Regions from separate parts of the Mesorhizobium sp. M2A.F.Ca.ET.043.02.1.1 genome, predicted to be linked through region 3. Evidence: riboswitches for the same ligand, from Rfam matches in the RefSeq annotation. Region 3 holds a riboswitch; each other region holds the start of a gene.
The links. Region 3 has a riboswitch for thiamine pyrophosphate ahead of thiB (thiamine ABC transporter substrate binding subunit). Riboswitches for the same ligand answer to the same signal wherever they lie in the genome.
Positions count from the first base shown of each region.

Region 1: it holds a riboswitch for thiamine pyrophosphate, as region 3 does, so the genes downstream of both, EJ068_RS28125 (YkoF family thiamine/hydroxymethylpyrimidine-binding protein) here and thiB (thiamine ABC transporter substrate binding subunit) in region 3, are expected to answer to the same signal.
Region 2: it holds a riboswitch for thiamine pyrophosphate, as region 3 does, so the genes downstream of both, thiC (phosphomethylpyrimidine synthase ThiC) here and thiB (thiamine ABC transporter substrate binding subunit) in region 3, are expected to answer to the same signal.

Region 1 covers NZ_CP034445.1:5,874,245-5,876,503, reverse strand. Annotated here, with positions in the region: gene EJ068_RS28130 (ABC transporter permease) at 1-439, opposite strand, end outside; gene EJ068_RS28125 (YkoF family thiamine/hydroxymethylpyrimidine-binding protein) at 678-1,286, opposite strand; TPP riboswitch at 1,277-1,389, opposite strand; gene EJ068_RS28120 (GSU2403 family nucleotidyltransferase fold protein) at 1,585-2,259, shown strand, end outside.
Region 2 covers NZ_CP034445.1:2,827,727-2,829,985, reverse strand. Annotated here, with positions in the region: gene thiC (phosphomethylpyrimidine synthase ThiC) at 1-1,069, opposite strand, end outside; TPP riboswitch at 1,173-1,289, opposite strand; gene EJ068_RS13335 (hypothetical protein) at 1,411-1,638, opposite strand.
Region 3 covers NZ_CP034445.1:2,351,230-2,353,488, forward strand. Annotated here, with positions in the region: gene thiB (thiamine ABC transporter substrate binding subunit) at 81-1,091, opposite strand; TPP riboswitch at 1,135-1,240, opposite strand; gene EJ068_RS11210 (thiamine diphosphokinase) at 1,371-2,015, shown strand; gene EJ068_RS11215 (ABC-F family ATP-binding cassette domain-containing protein) at 2,026-2,259, shown strand, end outside.

The DNA of each region.
Region 1 (2,259 bases), 3.2 Mb from region 3:
GGCCGAAGCCGAACCACAAGACCACCAGCGGCGCGATCGCCACCAACGGCAAAGTCTGGCTGGCGATCAGCAGCGGAAACAGCGCGCGGCGCAGCGGGGCCAGGAAGTCGACTAGCGCCGAAAGCACGAAGGCGGCGGCGAGCGAGCAGGCGAAGCCGGCAAGCGTGGCGCGGATGGTGGGCAGCGTGTTTTCGGCAAGTGCCGCGCGGTTTTGCCAGGCTTGCGCCAGCACGCGGGTGGGCGCCGGAAGCACGGTAGGCGCGATGCCGCCGAGACGGGCGTAGAACTCCCAAGCGAGGAGCAGCAACGTAAACGCGAGGGCGGCGGGAGCGATTTTGGCGAAGGTCGCCGTGAGAGCCAATCTCCCCCCTTGTGGGGGAGATGTCCGGCAGGACAGAGGGGGGCGCGAAGGAACGCCTCCCTGCGAAACTTGCCCCATAGCATCCGACGAAGGCTGCGCTTGCGAACGCCTGACATGCCGGCGGGACAGCGCCCCCCTCTGCCTTGCCAGGCATCTCCCCCACAAGGGGGGAGATTGGCCTTCACCTCGGCTTTCGCCAATCGCCGAAGGCTGCGCTCCCTCTTCAGAGAGGCGGTCAGATATGGGGCCCTCTCCCCCATGCAATAGGTCATACCAAACAGCCACGATAACTCTCCTCGACAGCTCGAGCTTGCGCTCAAACCGCGGTCGGGCTGTTGGCCGAAATGGTGATGTCGAGGGTCACATGCCCCGCGCCGGGTCCGAAGTGGCAGAAGGCTTCGTTGAGCGTGGCGAACACCGCGCCGGCGTCGCCGCGCAGCCTGGTGCAGAAGTTCTTGGAACGGTCGAACACGCCGGACTGTTTCAGGAAGTCGATGCAGCCATAGATCTCGTCCATGTGATCGCCCGTGCCCATCACATAGAGCGAGAATTGCGCTGCCACCGGCTGGTCGGTCGAGGGCGTCGACCGCACGGCGCCGAGCGCCGCGCGTTTGCGCTCGTCGAGCGGGACCGCCGGGCCGCCGATCTCGTCGGAACGGCAGATCGGGTCGTCCGGCTCGCCGGGGCAGCCGCGCGAGACGGCGGCCGACAGCACGCAATGCCTGCCGCTTTTGGCCGCTGCCACGAAGAGGTCGCGCATCGCCGGGAACAGCACTTCGGGCGGCCCGACCAGCAGCGTCGAGATGTCGTCGGTCTCGATCCTCAGCCTGTCGCGGTAAGGATCGAGCGCGCCCAACGCGCCGAGGATGACGCCGACGAAATCGTCGGCCATGGGATAAAGGGAAATCTGTGCGCCGGAAAACATGGCCCGCCTCGCTCCGCTGGTATTATCCAGATCAGCTTTAGGGTCCGGAGGCTTGCCGCCACCATCTCAGCCCCGACCGTACGGAGCACCCCTGTGGATGGGCGCGTTAAAGCACTGTTTGCCGGGTTGGGGAAGCGGTTTTTTGCGACGCCAGTTGGGCCACGAGTCTCATCTCCCCTAGGGGAGATGCCGGTGGTTATAAGATTTTCACGAATTTCTTATAACGAACTTGCAATCGACCTAGCGCCGCAGTTATAAGAAAATTGCAGGAATCTTATAACGCACAATAGCAGCGCCCATGAAGACCATCGACCTCGCCTACCGCACCCTTTACGCCGAGTTGGTGCAGCGCAGCCTCGATGCTTCCTTCGAGACGGATTTCTCGACGGCGGGCAATTTCGTGCGCGTGCCGGTGAAGGGCCGCGACTACTGGTATTTCGAGGAAACCCGCCCCGAGAAAAAGAGGCGTTATGTCGGTCCGGCCGAGGATCCCGAGATCGCCAGTCGGGTTGCGGCCTTCAGGGAGATCAAGGGCGATCTCAGGAGCCGCCGCAAGCTGGTCTCCACGCTTGTCCGCGATGCCGGCCTGACCGCACCCGAGACCTTCACCGGCGATGTCGTCGAGGCGCTGGAAAAGGCGGGGCTCTTCCGGCTGCGCGCGGTGCTGGTGGGCACCGTCGCTTTCCAGACCTATGCCGGGCATCTCGGGGTGCGATTGCCGGGTGCCGCGCTGCAGACAGGCGATGCCGATTTCGCACAGTTCCATTCCGTTTCGGCCGAAGTGGAAGACAGCATGCCGCCGGTCATCGACGTGCTGAAGGCAGTCGATCCGACGTTTCGCGAAATCCCGCACCGGACCGATGCCGGCCGCGCGACGCAGTACGAGAACGCCTCGCGCTACCGGATCGAGTTCCTCACCCCCAACCGCGGCAGCGACGAGCATGCCGACCGCGCCAGCCTGATGCCTTCGCTC
Region 2 (2,259 bases), 480 kb from region 3:
TGGCGATGTCGCAGATCTCCTCGAAATGCTCGTAGAGGAAGCTCTCCCGGTGATGGTGCAGGCACCATTTGGCCATGATCGAGCCGCCGCGCGAGACGATGCCCGTGACCCGGTCGACGGTCAGCGGTATGTAGTGCAGCCGCACGCCGGCGTGGATGGTGAAATAGTCGACGCCTTGCTCGGCCTGCTCGATCAGCGTGTCGCGATAGACCTCCCAGTTGAGGTCCTCGGCGATGCCGCCGACCTTTTCGAGCGCCTGATAGAGCGGCACCGTGCCGATCGGCACCGGTGCATTGCGCACGATCCAGTCGCGGATGTTGTGGATGTTGCGGCCGGTCGACAGGTCCATCACCGTATCGGCGCCCCAGCGGATCGCCCACACCATCTTTTCGACCTCTTCGGCCATCGACGATGTGACAGCCGAGTTACCGATGTTGGCGTTGATCTTCACCAGGAAATTTCGCCCGATGATCATCGGTTCGCTCTCGGGATGATTGATGTTGGCGGGAATGATTGCGCGTCCGCGCGCCACCTCGTCGCGCACGAATTCGGGTGTGACGAAATCTGGGATCGCCGCGCCGAAGGCTTCGCCGTCGCGTTGCAGCTTGCCGCGCATCACCTCGCGGCCGAGATTCTCGCGGATGGCTACGAACTCCATTTCTGGCGTGATGATGCCGGCGCGCGCATAGGCAAGTTGGGTCACCGCCTTGCCCTGCTTGGCCTTGAGCGGCCGATTGCGTATCGGAAATTCCGGTGTCAGGCGCTCGCCGGTGGCGAATCCATTGTCTTCCGGCCGGACGTGGCGGCCGTCATAGGCTTCGACATCGCAACGCGCCGTGACCCATTCGTGGCGAAGCCGGGCAAGGCCTTTTTCGATGCTGGTTTGGACTGATGGATCGGTGTAGGGGCCGGACGGATCGTAGACGGTGACGGGCGGTTCGCCGGCCGTCGGATGGACGGAAATCTCGCGCATCGGCACCCTGATCTGCGGGTAGAGGACGCCGGGCTTGTGGATTTTCCGCGAGGCGGGCAGTGGTCCCGTCGACACGGCGGGGGTGAGGGCATTCATCGTGAGGCTCCTTTGCTCATGCATTGGAGACCCAGTTCTGTGCCGGAAGGATGAAAAGACGCTTCTGTAGACCTGCTGCAGCAGGACCTCGGGCGTAAACTCCCGCAAAGCGCTTGCACCGTCCCTACGCCAGTATGAACTGGATCAGGTTCAACGGGTCACTGCGCCGCGAAAGCCAGCAGTATCTCAGCCCCTTACCGGGACTCCCCTGGTGAATGCCTCAAGTTGAATGGGCCGGTGCTGCTTTGTCAAGCGCCTTCGGGCGCCTTCGGGCGCCTTCGGCCGGTGGCGACGTCCGGCGGCCGGCCGAGCGGAGAGCTCGCGCATGCATCGGGGACAAGTCACGCCCCGTAGACCAGGGCTGGAATGGCCAAAGTCTCATTCGCTTCGTGAAGGATGGAAAAACTGTATCGGCCATGTGCGTCGAGATCGACCGAGTAGCTCAGGCGGTCACGGATGTGGTTATCCTGGTCGAAGGCGACGATTTGCGGCTTCAGCGAGGTGATTTGCACCACGTCCAGGTAGATGGAGTTGCAGATATGATCTGGTCGTCGGGCTGGCAGGTGCAAGCGGCCGCTCTATTCAGGATGCGGCATCGGCGGCGTTCCCGATACCAATGATATCTTGCGGGCAACTTATGCAATCACCGGCTTCGTAAAACCCGACGGCGGCGGCCGTGTCCTGGCGCTGAGGATGTGCCGCTGTTCCAGCAGAGAAATCGCGTGGGCGCGGAGTTTTCGCTCTGCGAGGAAGAGTTGACGCAATCGTTTAGCTTGCTTGCAGTTCGTAGAGACCCGCCTTTGAAAGCAACTAAGCTATTGCATTGATATGTTGGTGCGCGATCGATCGCTACATAGCCGGCCGCCATTATCCGAGTATTGATCCGCCGGTGTTCGTGTTGCCGTATATGGCAATCCCTGCGAGATCGTCGCGGCCGGATCGGCCGCACCCTCTAGTCATAAAAGGGGAAGCGACCGAGAATTCCGCTGCCGAAAACTTCTCTGGCTTGGCTATGCATGCGGTAGATGAGATCGCCGCCTACCGCGACCTGGTCGAGGAAGGCATCGACGCCCAGTTCGGACAGCCTGGTTATCGCAATGCGTTAGCGGCTCAGACTTGCGGTCTCGAGAGCGGCCTTTGGGGGTCACCTCTTTTTTGTTTCAGAGGTTGGAAGACGGCTGCTCGTTACC
Region 3 (2,259 bases):
GAATGACGAACGCCCGGAGCGACAGCGAAGGGCCGGGTCCGGCAGGACAGAGAGGGGGGCCTTGGCGCAAGCATCGCAGCCTACTTGCTCATCACCGCCAGCCACTCATCCGCCCACGCCTTGCGGTTGGCGGCAACCTCCTCCGGGCTGAACAGCAGGGTCTTGGTCGGCTTGACCAGTTTGTCGAAGGCCGGGTTGAGCGGCTTGTCGGTCTTGCCGGCCGGGAACATCCAGTTGGTTTCCGGGATGACGTCCTGGAATTTCGGCCCGGTCATGAAGGCGATGAACTTTTGCGTCAGCGGGTTCTTGGCACCCGTCGTGGTGATGCCGGCAACCTCGATCTGCAGGTATTCGCCTTCCTCGAAGGACGCCGCCTGATAGCGCTCGGTGTTCTCGGCCACCATGTGATAGGCCGGCGAGGTGGTGTAGGAGAGCACCATCGGCGCCTCGCCCTTGGTGAACAGGCCATAGGCCTCGCTCCAACCCGGCGTCACCGTCAGCACTTTCGTCTTGAGCTTGGCCCAGGCCTCCGGCGCCTTGTCGCCATAGACAGACTTCACCCACAAGAGCAGGCCGAGGCCGGGCGTCGAGGTGCGCGGATCCTGGATGACGATCTTGTCGGTGCCGCTACCCTCGATCAGGTCCTTCAGGCTCTTCGGCGGGACTTTTAGCTTCTGCGTGTCATAGACGACGGCGAAATAGCCATAGTCGAACGGCACGAAAGTGTCGTCGCTCCAGCCGCCCGGCACGTTGATACCCGAGACGTCGCCATGCGGCGCGAACAGCCCGCTCGCCTTGGCGTCCGCGGTCAGGTTGGTGTCGAGGCCGAGGACGATGTCGGCCTTGGTGCCGGCGCCCTCGAGCTTGACGCGGTTGAGCAGCGCGACGCCATCGGCGACCGAGACGAATTCGAGATCGCAGCCACATTCGGCTTCGAATTCCTTCTTCACCGCCGGTCCGGGCCCCCAATCGGCAGTGAAGCTTTCATAGGTATAGACGGTGAGCTTGTCCTTGGCGACGGCAGGCGCAACACCGGCCAGAAGCGACAAAAGACCGGCTGCGAGAATAAGCTTGGACAATATCGCGCGCATCGGCGCCTCCTTCGTTCGAGTGACAAGGAATTGAGGCGCCGGATGGTCCGAAACGTCTAATCCCTCCGCCGGTACAAACCGGATCAGGTTCAGCGGGTTGGCTCGATTGCCTCTCAGCCGGATCACGTCCGGCACCCCGTTAGAGCGTTTCGACAGATAGGCCCGGCCGAAGCGGCGTGCAAGCGGAAGTTTGCCGGGCAGCTAATGTTCCGAGGCAGGAACCGAAGCGCGGCGCTTCCGGCTTCCGTTTCCCCCGGCGGGCTGGTAAGGGCGACGGCCATGGGCACATTCACCATCCTGCTTGGCGGCGAGCTTATCCGCACGCCCCGGCTCGAACGCCAGATCGCTGGTTCGCGCGTCATCGCCGCCGACGCCGGCATCGGCCATGCCCGCATGCTGGGCCTTGTCCCCGAGCTCTGGGTCGGCGATTTCGACTCGGTGCCGGCCAACCTGCCCGAAGATCTGGCTTCCGTCCCACAAAAAATCTTCCCGGCCGAGAAGGACATGACCGATGGCGAGCTTGCAATAGCGGAAGCGCTCCAGCGCGGCGCCACCAGCCTCGTGCTTGCCGGCGCCTTCGGCGGCAAGCGCGCCGACCATGCCTCCCTGCATCTGGCGCTCGCCGTGCGGCTGGCAGAAGCGGGCACGACCGTGTTGCTGACGAGCGGCGCACAGGAAGGCGTTCCCATCCTGCCTGGCAAAGCCAGTTTCGACTATGCGGACAGCACCCTGTTTTCGGTGCTCGGCTTCTCCGACCTGTCCGGCCTGACGGTCACCGGCGCCAAATGGCCGCTCGACCGCGTCGAGTTGGCGTTCGGCTCCTCGCTCACTATATCAAACGAGGTCAAAGGGCGGCTTGGCATCGCGCTGGAGCGCGGCCGGGCGCTGCTTCTGGCCCACCCCTATCCTCTTCCCGAAAGCTGACATTCCAGATATGGCGCCGCCACTTCTCAACCTCGACGGCATTAAACTGACCTTCGGCGGCACCCCGCTGCTCGACGGTGCTGCGCTCAGCGCTTCCGCCAGCGAAAAGATCGCGCTGGTCGGCCGCAACGGCTCGGGCAAGTCGACCCTGCTCAAGATCGCCGCCGGCATGATCGAGCCGCAGGACGGCGAAGTGTTCCGCCAACCCTCGGCGACCGTTCGTTATCTGCCGCAGATGCCGGAT